2 regions of the Bradyrhizobium sp. LA6.1 genome follow, and region 1 is predicted to be linked to the other one. Evidence: predicted binding sites of a transcription regulator. Region 1 holds the regulator's gene; the other holds the start of a gene.

Region 1 (7,532 bases):
ACCGCAAAATGAGTGATCTTTCCGTATCGATGAGCGCGGCCGGTGGTTTGCCCCAGGCGCCGGTGCTGCCCGAAGCTCCGGCCAAGGTGACGGTGCGCAACCTCAATTTCTATTACGGCGAGCACCACGCGCTGAAGAACATCAATCTGGCGCTCGGCACCAACCGCGTCACGGCGTTCATCGGCCCGTCGGGCTGCGGCAAGTCGACCCTGCTGCGCATCTTCAATCGGATGTACGACCTCTATCCGGGCCAGCGCGTCACCGGTCAGCTCATGCTCGACCAGACCAACGTCCTCGACCCCAAGCTGGACCTCAATTTGCTGCGCGCCCGCGTCGGCATGGTGTTCCAGAAGCCGACGCCGTTCCCGATGACGATCTACGAGAACATCGCCTTCGGCATCCGCCTTTACGAGAAGATCTCGAAGTCCGAGATGGACGACCGCGTCGAGAAGGCGCTGCGCGGTGGCGCGCTGTGGAACGAGGTCAAGGACAAGCTCAACGCCTCCGGCCTGTCGCTCTCCGGCGGCCAGCAGCAGCGCCTCTGCATCGCCCGCACGGTCGCGGTGCGGCCCGAGGTGATCTTGTTCGACGAGCCCTGCTCGGCGCTCGACCCGATCTCGACCGCCAAGGTCGAGGAGCTGATCCAGGAGCTGTCCGAGAACTACACGATCGCGATCGTCACCCACAACATGCAGCAGGCGGCGCGCGTCTCCGACAAGACCGCCTTCATGTATCTCGGCGAGCTGATCGAGTTCGACGACACCAGCAAGATCTTCACGTCGCCGACCGACCGGCGCACGCAGGATTACATCACCGGCCGGTTCGGCTGAGGAGACGGAACATGGGTTCTGAACATACCGCAAAGGCCTTCGACACCGACCTCCAGGAGCTCACGCGCCTGGTCGCCGAGATGGGCGGCATCGCCGAGCGCATGATCGTCGATTCCGTCGACGCGCTTATCCGCCGCGACGTCGCGCTCGGCCAGCGCGTCGTGACCATCGACGCCGAGCTCGACGCGCTCCAGAAGAAGATCGAGGAGCGCGCCGTTCTCACCATCGCGCGCCGCCAGCCGATGGCGGTGGATCTGCGCGAGATCGTCGGCGCCATGCGCGTCGCGACCGATCTCGAGCGGATCGGCGACCTCGCCAAGAACATGGGCAAGCGCGTCGCGGCGCTGGAGACGGATTTCCATCCGCTCAAGCTGTTCCGCGGTCTGGAGCACATGACCGACCTCGTGCAGCAACAAGTCAAGTCGGTGCTGGATGCCTATGCCGCGCACGATCTGCCGGCGGCGATGGCGGTGTGGAAGGGCGACGAGGAAGTCGACGCCATCTGCACCTCGCTGTTCCGCGAGCTCCTCACCTACATGATGGAGGATCCGCGCAACATCTCGTTCTGCATCCATCTGATGTTCTGCGCCAAGAACATCGAGCGCATCGGTGACCACGCCACCAACATCGCCGAGACCGTGTTCTACATGATCGAGGGCCAGGCGATCACCGACAAGCGGCCGAAGGGCGACATGACGACCTTCGCCACGACGGTCCCGAACACTTAAGGAGCGACGAACACCATGGGCGCACGCATTATGGTGGTTGAGGACGAGGAAGCTCTCACCGAGCTTCTCCGCTACAACCTCGAAGGCGACGGCTATGACGTCGAGACGGTGATGCGCGGCGACGACGCCGACACCCGCCTCAAGGAGCACATCCCCGATTTGATCGTGCTCGACTGGATGCTGCCGGGCCTCTCCGGCATCGAGCTGTGCCGGCGGCTGCGCACCCGGCCCGAGACCAAGCAGCTCCCGATCATCATGCTCACCGCGCGCGGCGAGGAGAGCGAGCGGGTGCGGGGCCTTGCGACCGGCGCCGACGACTACATCGTCAAGCCGTTCTCGGTCCCGGAGCTGCTGGCACGCGTGAAGGGCCTGCTCAGGCGCGCCAGCCCGGAGCGGCTTGCCACGGTGCTCGCCTATGGCGACATCGAGCTTGACCGCGACAAGCGTCGCGTGGCGCGTTCGGGCCGGCCGATCGATCTCGGTCCGACCGAATATCGTCTGCTGGAGTTCTTCCTGGAGCATCCCGGCCGCGTGTTCTCGCGCGAGCAGCTGCTCGACAGCGTCTGGGGCCGCGACATCTACATCGACGAGCGCACCGTCGACGTCCATATCGGCCGCCTGCGCAAGCTGCTCAATCTCGGCCGCGAGCAGGACCCGATCCGCACCGTCCGCGGCGCGGGCTACGCACTGGACGATCGTTTTGCGAAGGCGGAGCAGGCGTAAGGGGTTGCTGTGGCAGACGTGATTTAGCGGGCTGCCACCGCATCCTCGATGTCGTCCCTGTGAACTCAGGGGACCCATAACCACAGGGAGTGGTTTGGCGACGACTCGGAGTGATCATCCCGCGCAATAACTACGCGCCGGGATTATGGGTCCCTGCGTTCGCAGGGACGACACCGAGTGAGTTGAGCCGTCATCGCGTGACGGCGCCGTCTTCGTAGTCAGCTAATCCGATACCTCAGCGCGGACCCGGCTTCACCGGCGCGCGCCGGCGATCGGCCGCGGGCTGATACGCCACGCGCGAGTGCTGGGCGCAGTAGGGCAGGCCGGAGAGCGCCTTGCCGCCGCAGAAGAAGAAATCCGGGCTCGAGGGATCGCCGACCGGCCAGTGGCAGGTCGCCTCGTTCAGCTCCAGCAGCGACAGCCGCTGGCTCATCGGCACGACGTTGTCGTAGGTGACCGGTTCGGCCTCGACCTCGACTTCGAAGGCCTGCGCCAGCGCGGTGTTGCCGCGCGCGATCGGGCGTGTCACCCGCATCATGTGCTGGGCGGGGCGCGCCTTGCGCGGCCGCGGCGCTGCCGATGAAGGGCTCTTGGCGCGGCCCGACAGGCCGAGCCGGTGCACTTTGCCGATTACGGCATTGCGGGTCACATTGCCGAGTTCAGCGGCGATCTGGCTGGCCGAAAGCCCGGCCTCCCAGAGCTTTTTCAGCTGCTCGACGCGATCATCCGACCAGGTCAAAACGGTCATTGCACCCTTTCCTTCGCCGGCGCCTGCCATCCTGGCGGCCGCACGGCGAATGCCTAAGCTTCGAAAAACCCGTGCCGCCAGAATCCCTTAAGGCTCGCCGGGCGCACCAGATGCGCCCGAACGCTTACGCCGGTACATGAGGACTTAGAGGATCAGAACTGCTGCACGAGATGTCGTATCTGACAAGCCAAACGCTACAATATGGCGTGACTCACGCGCAAGAGTCCGCCGACTCGCTTCCACATGTTCCGTGGCGGAAATACGCAAAATCGCCACCGCAAGACTACGGATTCTGCGTTTCGCGAGGCTTTCCGGGCGGCATTGACACCGGTTTCACCAGGCATAAGATAGTCACACGTGCCGCCCTTAAAAGGCGGCACGTTTCGTTTTCCGGGCCGGTCAATGGTGCGTTGCGCAATGCACGCTCACACCGTCCGCAACATTCAAGTGATCGTCATGACTAACAGCGCAGCGCCGCATTTGCTCCCCGTTTTTGCCAGGTCCGACCTCGGTTTCGAGCGCGGTGAAGGCTGCTGGCTGATTGCGACCAATGGCGATCGCTATCTCGATTTCACCTCGGGCGTGGCGGTGAATGCGCTCGGCCATGCTCATCCTGCGTTGGTCAAGGCGTTGCAGGAGCAGGCCACCAAACTCTGGCACATGTCGAACCTGTTCCAGAGCCCGGACGGCGAGAAGCTCGCCGCGCGTCTGTGCAACGAAAGCTTCGCGGACTTCGTGTTCTTCTGCAATTCCGGCGCCGAAGCGCTGGAAGGTGTGATCAAGCTCGTCCGCCATCATCACTTCTCCAAGGGTCATCCGGAACGTTACCGCATCATCACCTTCGAAGGCGCCTTCCACGGCCGCACGCTGGCAACGCTCGCCGCGACCGGTTCGGCAAAATATCTCGAAGGGTTTGGCCCGCCGATGGACGGCTTCGACCAGGTCCCGCATGGCGATATCGAAGCCGTCAAGAAGGCGATCGGTCCGCAGACCGCCGGCATCCTGATCGAGCCGATCCAGGGCGAGGGTGGCGTGCGTTCGGCAACGCCCGCCTTCCTGAGGGCGTTGCGCCAGCTCTGCGACGAGAAGGGCCTGCTGCTCGCGTTCGACGAGGTGCAGACCGGCATGGGCCGCACCGGCGATCTGTTCGCGCATCGCCGCACCGGCGTCACGCCTGACGTGATGTCGCTGGCCAAGGCGCTCGGTGGCGGCTTCCCGATCGGCGCGGTGCTGGCGACCGCGGATGCGGCTGCCGGCATGGGGCCCGGCTCGCACGGCTCGACCTTCGGCGGCAATCCGCTCGCGATCTCAGCTGCCAACGCCGTGCTCGACGTCATGCTCAAGCCCGGCTTCTTCGACCACGTGCAGAAGATGTCGCTGCTGCTCAAGCAGAAGCTCGCCTCCGTGATCGATCGTTATCCCGACATCGTCAGCGAAGTGCGCGGCGAAGGCCTTCTGATCGGCATCAAGGCCGTGGTGCCGTCAGGCGATCTCGGCGCGGCGTTGCGCAACGAAAAATTGCTCACGGTCGGCGCCGGCGACAATGTCGTGCGCTTCCTGCCGCCCTTGATCGTCACCGAAGCCGAGATCGAGGACAGCGTCGGGCGGCTCGAGCGCGCCTGCGCCGCGATCTCGTCCAGTCAGACCAAGCGGGCGGCAAGCTGATGAGCAAGTCCCCGAAGCACTTTCTGGATATCAACGAGCTCCCGTTGTCGGAGCTCAAGAGCATGCTCGCGGCCTCCTCCGCCATGAAGGCGAAGCAGAAAGCGCACCAGCCGGTGAAGCCGCTGGAAGGCAAGACGCTGGCGATGATCTTCGAGCGTCCGTCCACGCGCACCCGCGTCTCGTTCGACGTCGCCATGCGCCAGCTCGGTGGCGAGCCCATCATGCTGACCGGCGCCGAGATGCAGCTCGGCCGCGGCGAGACCATCGCCGACACGGCGCGCGTGCTGTCGCGCTATGTCGACGCCATCATGATCCGCATCCTCAATCACGAGGCCCTGCTGGAGCTGGCGGAATATGCGACGGTGCCCGTCATCAACGGCCTGACACGGCGCTCGCACCCTTGCCAGGTGATGGCCGACCTCATGACCTACGAAGAGCATCGCGGCTCGATCGAGGGCAGGACGGTGGCCTGGACCGGCGACGACAACAATGTGCTGGCGTCCTGGGCGCATGCCGCCGAGCGTTTCAAGTTCAAGCTCAATGTCGCGACGCCGCCGGAGCTTGCGCCGAAAAAGGTGATGCGGGACTTCATCAAGGCCACCGGCGCGCCGATCGTGCTCGGCACCGATCCCGAGGCCGCCGTGAAGGGCGCCGACTGCGTCGTCACCGACACCTGGGTGTCGATGGGCGACAAGGAAGGCGAGCACCGTCACAACGTGCTCAAGCCCTATCAGGTCAATTCGAAGCTGATGTCGCTGGCCAAAACCGATGCGCTGTTCATGCATTGCCTGCCCGCCCATCGCGGCGAGGAGGTCACCGACGAGGTGATCGACGGCCCGCAATCGGTCGTGTTCGACGAGGCCGAAAACCGCCTGCATGCGCAGAAGGGCATTCTGGCCTGGTGCTTTGACGCGGTGAAGTAATCTCACTTGTAGCCCGGATGGAGCGCAGCGAAATCCGGGTTTGTGTCCGCAGTTGGAGTGGTCCCGGATTGCGCTACGCTCCATCCGGGCTACGCGGGCTATCGCGTAATCCTGTGGCTATGGGTCCCGTATCAGCGCTTTGCGCGCCCCGGGACGACATCGAATTTGCAGGATCCTGTGCGATCATAAGTGCATCCGGAACACACCGCCCTTGAGCCCTCTTCCATTTTCCTCCATCGACCCCAGATAAAGCGCCATGGTTTCCCAATCCCCTGACATGAATACCGGGCCTGAAGGCCCGGTTCGCGCACCATCAGCGGTTCCCATCGATGACGCCGTGCTGCCGTACGAGGTCGACGCACTCGACGTGCGCGGCCGCCTCGTGCGGCTCGGTCCCGCGCTCGACGAGATCCTGACCAAGCACGATTATCCCGCTGCCGTGGGCAAGCTGCTCGGCGAGGCCATCGTGCTGACGACGCTGCTCGGCTCGGCGCTGAAGTTCGAGGGCCGCTTCATCCTCCAGGCCCAGACCGACGGTCCGGTGTCGTTCCTGGTCGTCGACTACATGGCGCCGGATCGCCTGCGCGCCTATGCGCGCTACGATGCCGAGCGCCTCGGCGAGACAAAGGATTCCGGCACGCTCCTCGGTAACGGTCATCTCGCCATGACCATCGACCAGGGTCCCGACATGAGCCGCTACCAGGGTCTGGTCGCGCTCGACGGCGGCAGCCTGGAAGATGCCGCCCACGAATATTTCATGCGCTCCGAGCAGATCCCGACGCGCGTGCGTCTCGCGGTCGGTGAGGAGTGGCGCTCGAACGACGGCGGCAAGCATCGCTGGCGCGCCGGCGGCATGCTGATGCAGTTCCTGCCGAAGGCGCCCGAGCGCGCGCGTCAGGCCGATTTGCATCCCGGCGATGCGCCCGAAGGCGCCGAGGTGCATGCTGTCGCCGAAGACGACGCCTGGGTCGAGGCGCGTTCGCTGGTCGAGACCGTCGAGGACGTCGAGCTGATCGACCCCGAACTCTCCGGCGAGCGGCTGCTGTTCCGCCTGTTCCACGAGCGTGGCGTGCGCGTGTTCAATCCGCTGGTGCTGAAGGCGCAATGCTCCTGCTCGCGCGACGCGGTCGGTGCGATGCTGAAGAGCTTCTCGCCCGACGACCGCGCCGCGATGGTCAAGGACGACAAGGTCGTCGTGACCTGCGAGTTCTGCTCGTCGGTGTACCAGTTCACGCCGCACGAGGCGGGCGTGGAAGACGCGTAGGCATCGCATCCTCCGTCATTGCGCGCGCAGCGAAGCAATCCAGCCGTAGGGTGGGCAAAGCGCAGCGTGCCCACCATCTTATGCGCCACGTTTGGAATGGTGGGCACGGCGCTTTGCGCCTTTGCCCACCCTACGGCACCGCGCTAATTCAACACCCGCTTGTTGTCCGGGCTGTCCAGCGAGAATGTCGGCACGTCGATCTCGAAGCGTTCGCCGCTTTCGCTGACCATCTGGTAGCGGCCGGTCATGAAGCCCGAGGCGGTCGCGAGCGGCACGCCGGAGGTGTATTCGAAGCGCTCGCCGGGAGCCAGGGTCGGCTGCTCGCCGACGACGCCCTCGCCCCTGACCTCCTGCTGGCGGCCGGTGGCGTCGGTGATGATCCAGTGCCGCGTCTTCAGCTGCACGGTTTCGTCGCCGGAATTGGTGATGACGATGGTGTAGGACCAGAAATAGCGGGAGCGGTCAGCCGACGACTGCTCCGGAACAAAGTTCGGCTCGACGGTCACTTCGATCTGGCGGGTCACGGCGCGATACATGGCTGCCATCATAACGAAAACCCGGCCGGGAACCAACGCCCGCAGGCGGTTTTGGTGACATCGTGCCGCCAGAATTGCCGAGGAAGTAGACCCAATGTGATCCGGCCGCTTTGCG
Region 2 (7,532 bases), on a different contig from region 1:
GACGGGCTCGCGGGTCGAGCCGCTCGTGCCGACGAAGATGGTCTTGTAGTAGACCTCGAAGAAATGGCCGCCCGGCAGCAGCGACATCTGCCCGTTCGCGATCAGGGCGTTGTCCTGGGTCGAGGCGACGATCGCGATGTAGACGGGGAATGCGACGATCGCGATCCCGATCCAGAGAATCGCGTGGGCGACGTAGCGCCGAAAGCCCTCTTCTTCGACCATCAGTAGGTCACCTTGCGTTCGACGAAGCGGAACTGGATTCCCGTCAGCACAATGACCATGACCATCAGGATCACCGACTGCGCCGCCGAGCTGCCGAGATTGCCGCCGAGCAGGCCGTCGGAATAGACCTTGTAGACCAGCGTGACCGTCGATGTGCCGGGACCGCCGCGGGTCATGGTGTCGATGATGCCGAAGGTGTCGAAGAAGGCGTAAACGATATTGACGACCAGCAGGAAGAAGATCGTGGGCGACAGCAGCGGGAAGGTCACTGTCCAGAACCGCCGCATCGGACGGGCGCCGTCGATCGCGGCGGCCTCGAACACGCTTCGGGGGATGGCTTGCAGGCCGGCGAGGAAGAACAGGAAATTATAGGAGATCTGCTTCCACGCCGCGGCGAGGATGATCAGCCCAGCCGCCTGGTTGCCGTCGAGCAGCGGATTCCAGTCGACGCCCAGGTTGCGCAGATAGCGCGACAGCACACCGAGCGAAGGATGCAGCATGAAGATCCAGAGCACGCCGACCACGGGCGGCGCCACTGCATAGGGCCAGATCAGCAGCGTGCGGTAGAGCATCAAGCCACGCAGCGGCTTGTCCGCCATCACGGCGAGCAAGAGCGCGAAGGACAGCGATGAGACGGCGATGGCGAACGAAAAGACGAACGTACGGACAACCGCCTCGAAATAGGCCGGGTCCTTGAACAGGTCCTGATAATTCTCGAACCAGACGAAGCTTGTCGACAGACCGAAGGCGTCCTGGAGCAGGAAGGATTGGATCACCGCCTGCGCGGCCGGCCAGTAGAAAAAAATCAGGACGATCGCGAGCTGCGGCGCAACCAGCGCGTAGGGCAATAGTTTTGCTTGGAAAATGGCTTGCTTTTGCATGATGTCAGCAGAAGCGGCAGGCCGGGTCGCGGCCTGCCGCTCGTCGCCTCACTTGACGGCGGTTTTTTCGAACTGCCGCAGCATCGTGTTGCCGCGCTCGACGGCAGCATCCAGCGCCTGCTTGGCGGTCTTCTTGCCGGCCAGCGCCTGCTCGATCTCTTCCGACCAGACGTCACGGAGCTGAACCATGTTGCCGAGGCGCAGACCGCGCGAATTGTCGGTCGGCTCCTTGTTGGTCAGCTCGATCAGCGGGGTCTCGAGATAGGGCTGATCCTTGTAGAAGCCTTCTTCCTTCGCCTTGGCGTAGGCCGCCTTGGTGATCGGCAGATAGCCCGAGGCCTTGTGGATGTAGACTTGGCGGTCGGTGTCCGAGAGGAAGGTCAGGAACTTCGCGACACCCTTGTATTCGTCGGCCGACTTGCCGCCCATCACCCAGAGCGAAGCGCCGCCGATGATCGAGTTCTGCGGCGCGCCCTTGACGTCCGGATAGTATGGCATCGGCACGGCGGTGAAGTTGAACTTGGCCTGCGCCTTGACGTTGCCGAAGAACGCCGACGAGGTCAGGTAGATCGGGCATTCGCCGGAGGTGAAGCGGCCTTCGCCGGTGTTGGTGCGGCCGGCATAGTCGTAGGTCTTGGTCTTCTGCAGCTCGACCAGGGTTTCGAGATGCTTGACCTGGAGCGGGCCGTTGAACTCCAGCACGGTGTCGAAACCGTCGAGGCCGTTGGCCTTGCTGGCGAGCGGCACGTTGTGCCAAGCGGAGAGCTGCTCGAGATTGACCCAGGTGACCCAGGAGCCGGAGAAGCCGCAGGTGTCATGACCCGCAGCCTTCAGCTTCTTGGCGGCCTCGAACGTTTCCGGCCAGGTCTTGGGGATCTCGACGTTCGCCTTCTTGAGCTCGTCAAGGTTGACCCACATGACGGTCGACGACGAGTTGAACGGGAACGACAGCATCTCGCCCTTCGAGGTCGAGTAGTAGCCGGTGATGGCGGGCAGATAGATCTTGGGGTCGAACTTCTCGCCGGCCTCGGCCATCAGCTTGTAGACGGGTTTTACGGCGCCGGTCGCGGCCATCATGGTCGCGGTGCCGACTTCGAACACCTGCATGATGTGCGGGGCGTTGCCGGCGCGGAACGCCGCGATGCCGGCGTTCATCGTATCGGGATAGTTGCCCTTGTAGGTCGGGATCACCTTGTAGTCGGTCTGCGAGGCGTTGAAGTCGGTGGCGAGCTTGACGATGACGTCGTTGTTGGCGCCGGTCATCGCGTGCCACCACTGGATTTCGGTCACGGCCAAGGCCGGCGATGCGCCCATGCCGATCGTGATCGCAACTGCGGCAGCCGCCCCAAAGTGTCGAAGAGCCATCAAGTAAACCTCCCTTGGCCGTCAAAAAGAAGCGCTTGCGCTAGCAGCGCCATATGACGTTCACATGACTGTGTAAGCGGGAGAAACGAAAGCAGCAAGCGCGGCCAAAAGGGAAGCTGTCAAATAGGCGAATGCCGAGCGCGCAGCCTCCTCCGTTCGCGGCGCACATGCGTGCCCGCGCCGCAGTGCGGCATTTGCTCGGGTGAGGCGGCGAGGGCGTTTAGCGCTTGCGCTCGGGGCCGCAGACGGTGCCCTGCTCGACCATCGCGTCGATCTCCGATTTGGAGTAGCCGAACTCGCCCAGCACCTCCTGGGAGTGCTGGCTGAATTTCGGCGGCAGGCGGCGCAGGCTCGGCTTGCTGCGATCGAGCCGGATCGGCGAGGCCACGCCCTTGTACCAGTCCTTCTCGATGACATCGCCGCGGGCGATCGTGTGCGGGTTGGTCAAGGCCTGGTCGATCTTCTGCACGGGACCTGCGGGCAGGCCGGCGGCGAGCAGGCGGTTGCACAGCGGCTCGGCCTCGTGCTGGCTGAACACGGCGGCGAGCTCCGCGCGCAGCGCCTCGCGATTGGCGATGCGGTCCTTGTTGCGGGCAAAGCGCGGATCTGTGCCGAGTTCGGGCTTGCCGATTTCCTTGGCGAGCTTGCGGAAGGTGCCGTCATTGCCGACACCGATGAAGATATCGTCGGTCCTGGTCGGGAAGATCGCGTAAGGCACGAGGTTGGGATGCTCGTTGCCGGTGAGCGACGGCGGCTTGCCGTGCATGAAATAATTCGCGGTGTGCGGATGCATGATGGCAAGGCCGGTCTCATACAGCGTCGTCTCCAGGAACTGGCCCTGGCCCGAGCGCTGCCGCTCCGACAGCGCCATCAGGATGCCGATCGCCGCATAGAGGCCGGTGGTGATGTCGACCAGCGGCACGCCGATCCGCATCGGTCCGCTCTCGGGCGAACCGGTCGCCGCGATCATGCCGGTCATCGCCTGGATGATGGCGTCATAGCCGGGATTGCCGCCGCGCGGACCGTCGGCGCCGAAGCCGCAGATCCGGCAATGCACCAGGCGCGGGAATTTCTTGCTGAGCACATCGTTGCCGATGCCCCATTTCTCCAGCGTGCCCGGCTTGAAATTCTCGATCAGGACGTCGGCGGTCTCGAGCATCTTGAGCAGCACGAGGCGGCCGCCTTCGGAGGCGAGGTCGAGGCCGATCGAGCGCTTGTTGCGATTGATGCCGATGAAATAGGCCGCGTCTTCCTCGTGGAACGGAGGGCCCCAGTCGCGCACCTCGTCGCCTGCGGGCGGCTCGACCTTGATCACGTCGGCGCCGTGGTCGGCGAGGATCTGGGTGCAGTAGGGACCGCCGAGCACGCGCGTGAGATCGATGACGCGCAGTCCGCTCATTGCGCCCAAAACGGCTTCAGTCATGCCTTCGCTTCCCCTGTGTCGATCATTGATCACAGGCCTAGCGAGGTTTTTTTGCGCCAGCAATGGCTTGGTGCGTAGGGGCGTATGCGGTGCCGCCGTGCAATCCCGCGGCGTGGCAAAACAACAAAACAAAGGGAAGCGGCCGGCCCGAGGGGGATCTCGGGCCAGCCAATCCGCCGTTTGATCAGACGACCGTCAGGCGAACGTCGACATTGCCGCGCGTGGCATTGGAGTAGGGGCACACCTGATGGGCCTTCTCGACCAGCGCCTCGGCTTCCGCGCGGGCAAGGCCCGGCAGCGAGACGGCGAGATCGATGTCGAGACCGAAGCCGCCGGCCGCGCGCGGGCCGATGCCGACGGTGGAGGTGACCGAGGCGTCAGCCGGAACCTTCGGGCCGCCCTGCGAGGCCACGAACTTCATCGCGCCGATGAAGCAGGCGGCATAGCCGGCCGCGAACAGCTGCTCGGGATTGTTGCCGGCGCCGCCGCCGCCGCCGAGTTCCTTCGGCGTGGTGAGCTTGACGTCGAGCGCGCCGTCGAGGGTCGCGGCATGGCCATCGCGGCCGCCGGTGGCCTTTGCGCTGGTCTTGTACAGGACGTTTACCGACATTTTCGTCTCCTCAGGTGTTCGGGTTGGGGTGGAACCTACATCGCAAACAATTAGATTGCGCGCAATTGAAATTTGCATGCCTCACATTTAATTGTTCGCAATTGAATGTACGGCCGCCCGGTCCCAGAATGGAGGAAACCGCGTGAGATTCTCGATGCCCCGGAAATTATCGGCGCTGGACCCGCAGCGCCTCGACAATCAGATCTGCTTCGCGGTCTATTCGGCCGCGCATGCCTTCAACCGGGTCTACAAGCCGCTGCTGGACCGGCTCGGCCTGACCTACCCGCAATATCTGGTGATGCTTGTGCTGTGGGAGCGCGACGACGTGCCGGTCAAGGACATCGGCGAAAAGCTGTTCCTGGATTCGGGCACGCTGACGCCGCTGCTCAAGCGCCTCGAGGCCGCCCACCTCGTCAAGCGCACGCGCTCGCGCGAGGACGAACGTCAGGTGCTGATCGCGCTGACCCCGCAGGGCCACGCCTTGAAGGAAAAAGCGCGCGCCGTGCCGCAATCGATCCTGGCGGCGTCTGATTGCTCGGTCTCGGAACTGGTCGCGATGAAGGACGAGATCGTCGCGCTACGGGATCGGTTGAATGCGGTGATCGGGGAGTAGGGGGGCGCGGCGAGCTCAATCCTCTCGTACCTCGCCGCGAGTTTCTCTCCTCAAAGCCGCTTCTTTGCAAATGCGCGGCCCGAAGCTGATTTCAGATATTTCTCGAACGCAACAGCCTTAGCCTCATCGCTGAAAGCGATGTAGGTCTTGATGCGCCATGGGCCATACTTTGATGTATGTGGCACTTCGCCGGCGTTGTGCTTTGCGAGCCGGGCTCGCAGATCATCAGTGATGCCGATGTAGAAATGGCCGGAATCGAGGCTTTCGAGAATGTAGACGTACTTCATCCTATCCCCCGCCTTACGCAGTGGATGGACAGTATCTCTCAGGATCAGCTTTTGCCGAGGCCCGGCTTCGCCCTTCGGGCTACGCCGCGGCAGCCTTCGCTAGCTTCGCTACGATGGAGCGGAGCTGGCTTGCCGAGCCGTAGCTCGCGAAGCGAGCGAAGGCTGGTGGAGCCAGGCGGGATCGAACCGCCGACCTCTTGCATGCCATGCAAGCGCTCTCCCAGCTGAGCTATGGCCCCTTAGTCTTCCAGTTGGGAGGATCCTGGTGGATCACTCCCGACCGCCGAGCCTGGTGACTCGCGCGGTGCACCCTTTTTCACAGATCAGGGCTGATCTCAAGTCTCTTCATCACCTCCGACATCACCAATGATGTCCGTGACGTCCTCATCGCCCTCTTCGTCGTCAGCGATAAAGGTCGAATCATCGTCGTCATCGTCCTCGATGGTCTCGTCGACCTCGATGTCGTCCTCGGATTCGGGCACGGCGGCCTTGACCTTGCCGGTGTTTTCCTCGGCGTCGGCCTCCTCGAGCGAGACCTCTTCGACTTCTGCCGGCTCCGGCGTGGTGTCGGCAGCCGGCGTGTGGCGAGGTTCGGCGCCGCGAGTCGCGCGGGCCGGCGCCACAGGCGCGATAGGGACGACTTCGCCGGTATAGGGCGAGATCACCGGATTCTTGTTGAGGTCATAGAACTTCTTGCCCGTGGTCGGGCAAATACGTTTGGTTCCGAGTTCGGACTTGGCCACGGCAGGAATCCTGGGAATGTCTGAAAAGCGGTGTTTCACTTGGCTAGTTGGCGGCCCGCTGTCAATAGCGCATTACGGGAGAAAGACATGCCCGTGACGGCGGGCAGACCTTGTGGTACCTGCCCCGCGAGCCCCGCAGGGATGTTTCGGGCCTATCCAAGGACACAAACTTGACTGATTCCGACAAGCCGACGCCGCTTCAGTCGCGCGCAAGCGGTCCCCTGACCGGGAAAGTACGGGTCCCCGGGGACAAGTCGATCTCCCACCGTGCCCTCATCCTGGGCGCGCTCGCGGTCGGTGAGACCCGGATTTCGGGCCTGCTCGAGGGCGAGGACGTCCTCAACACCGCCAAATCCATGCAGGCGCTGGGCGCCAGGGTCGAGCGTACGGGCGATTTCGCCTGGAAGGTGAATGGCGTGGGCGTCGCCGGCTTCGCCGCGCCCAGGGCGCCGCTTGATTTCGGCAACTCCGGCACCGGCTGCCGGCTCGTCATGGGCGTCGTCGCCGGCTGCCCGATTTCGGCGGTATTCGACGGCGATGCCTCGTTGCGCAGCCGCCCCATGCGCCGGATCCTCGATCCACTCGAGAAGATGGGCGCCAAAGTGGTGTCCGGTGGCGAGGGCGGCCGTCTGCCGCTGACCGTCCAGGGCGCGCGCGATCCGCTGCCGATCACCTACAAGACCCCGGTCGCCTCGGCCCAGATCAAATCCGCCGTGCTGCTGGCGGGCCTGGCCGCGCCCGGCACCACGACGGTGATCGAGACCGAGGCCAGCCGCGACCATACCGAGCTGATGCTGAAGCACTTTGGCGCCGACATCACCTCCGCGCAGGAGGGCCAGCACGGCCGCCGCATCACGCTCATTGGCCAGCCTGAGCTGCATGGCGCCACGGTCGTGGTGCCCGCCGATCCCTCTTCGGCGGCCTTCCCGGTCGTCGCGGCGCTGATCGTCGAAGGCTCCGATGTCGTCCTGTCCGACGTGATGACCAATCCGCTGCGTACCGGCCTGTTCACCACGCTGCGCGAAATGGGCGCCTCGATCGAGGAAAGCCAAGTCCGCGGCGATGCCGGCGAGCCGATGGCGCAGCTGCGCGTGCGCGCGTCGAAACTGCGCGGCGTCGAGGTGCCGCCGGAACGCGCGCCCTCGATGATCGACGAATATCTCGTGCTGGCGGTGGCGGCCTCCTTCGCCGAGGGCACGACGATCATGCGCGGCCTCCAGGAGCTGCGCGTCAAGGAATCCGATCGGCTTGAGGCCACCGCCGACATGCTCCGCGTCAACGGCGTCAAGGTCGAGGTCTCCGGCGACGATCTGATCGTCGAGGGCCGCGGCCATGTCCCCGGCGGCGGCACTGTCGCCACGCACATGGATCATCGCATCGCGATGTCC

What was found. The regulator PhoB, encoded in region 1, activates phosphate uptake and scavenging genes when phosphate is short. The targets are predictions, from matches to a motif close to TGTCATNNANCTGTCAT.
Region 2: a site for PhoB is predicted at 2,522-2,538, ahead of ugpB (sn-glycerol-3-phosphate ABC transporter substrate-binding protein UgpB). Genes of this name have one in related genera too.

What each region holds. Positions count from the first base shown of each region.
Region 1 is NZ_JBEPQK010000021.1:35,403-42,934, reverse strand. Features, by position in the region: gene pstA (phosphate ABC transporter permease PstA) at 1-12, shown strand, start outside; gene pstB (phosphate ABC transporter ATP-binding protein PstB) at 9-830, shown strand; gene phoU (phosphate signaling complex protein PhoU) at 842-1,558, shown strand; gene phoB (phosphate regulon transcriptional regulator PhoB) at 1,574-2,281, shown strand; gene ABIB99_RS36530 (GcrA family cell cycle regulator) at 2,517-3,029, opposite strand; gene ABIB99_RS36525 (aspartate aminotransferase family protein) at 3,486-4,694, shown strand; gene argF (ornithine carbamoyltransferase) at 4,694-5,617, shown strand; gene ABIB99_RS36515 (Hsp33 family molecular chaperone) at 5,874-6,881, shown strand; gene apaG (Co2+/Mg2+ efflux facilitator ApaG/CorD) at 7,025-7,417, opposite strand.
Region 2 is NZ_JBEPQK010000007.1:265,548-273,079, reverse strand. Features, by position in the region: gene ugpE (sn-glycerol-3-phosphate ABC transporter permease UgpE) at 1-222, opposite strand, end outside; gene ugpA (sn-glycerol-3-phosphate ABC transporter permease UgpA) at 222-1,103, opposite strand; gene ugpB (sn-glycerol-3-phosphate ABC transporter substrate-binding protein UgpB) at 1,152-2,468, opposite strand; gene ABIB99_RS20375 (CaiB/BaiF CoA transferase family protein) at 2,689-3,891, opposite strand; gene ABIB99_RS20370 (organic hydroperoxide resistance protein) at 4,076-4,501, opposite strand; gene ABIB99_RS20365 (MarR family winged helix-turn-helix transcriptional regulator) at 4,656-5,114, shown strand; gene ABIB99_RS20360 (GIY-YIG nuclease family protein) at 5,165-5,401, opposite strand; tRNA gene ABIB99_RS20355 (tRNA-Ala) at 5,565-5,640, opposite strand; gene ABIB99_RS20350 (TIGR02300 family protein) at 5,737-6,144, opposite strand; gene aroA (3-phosphoshikimate 1-carboxyvinyltransferase) at 6,315-7,532, shown strand, end outside.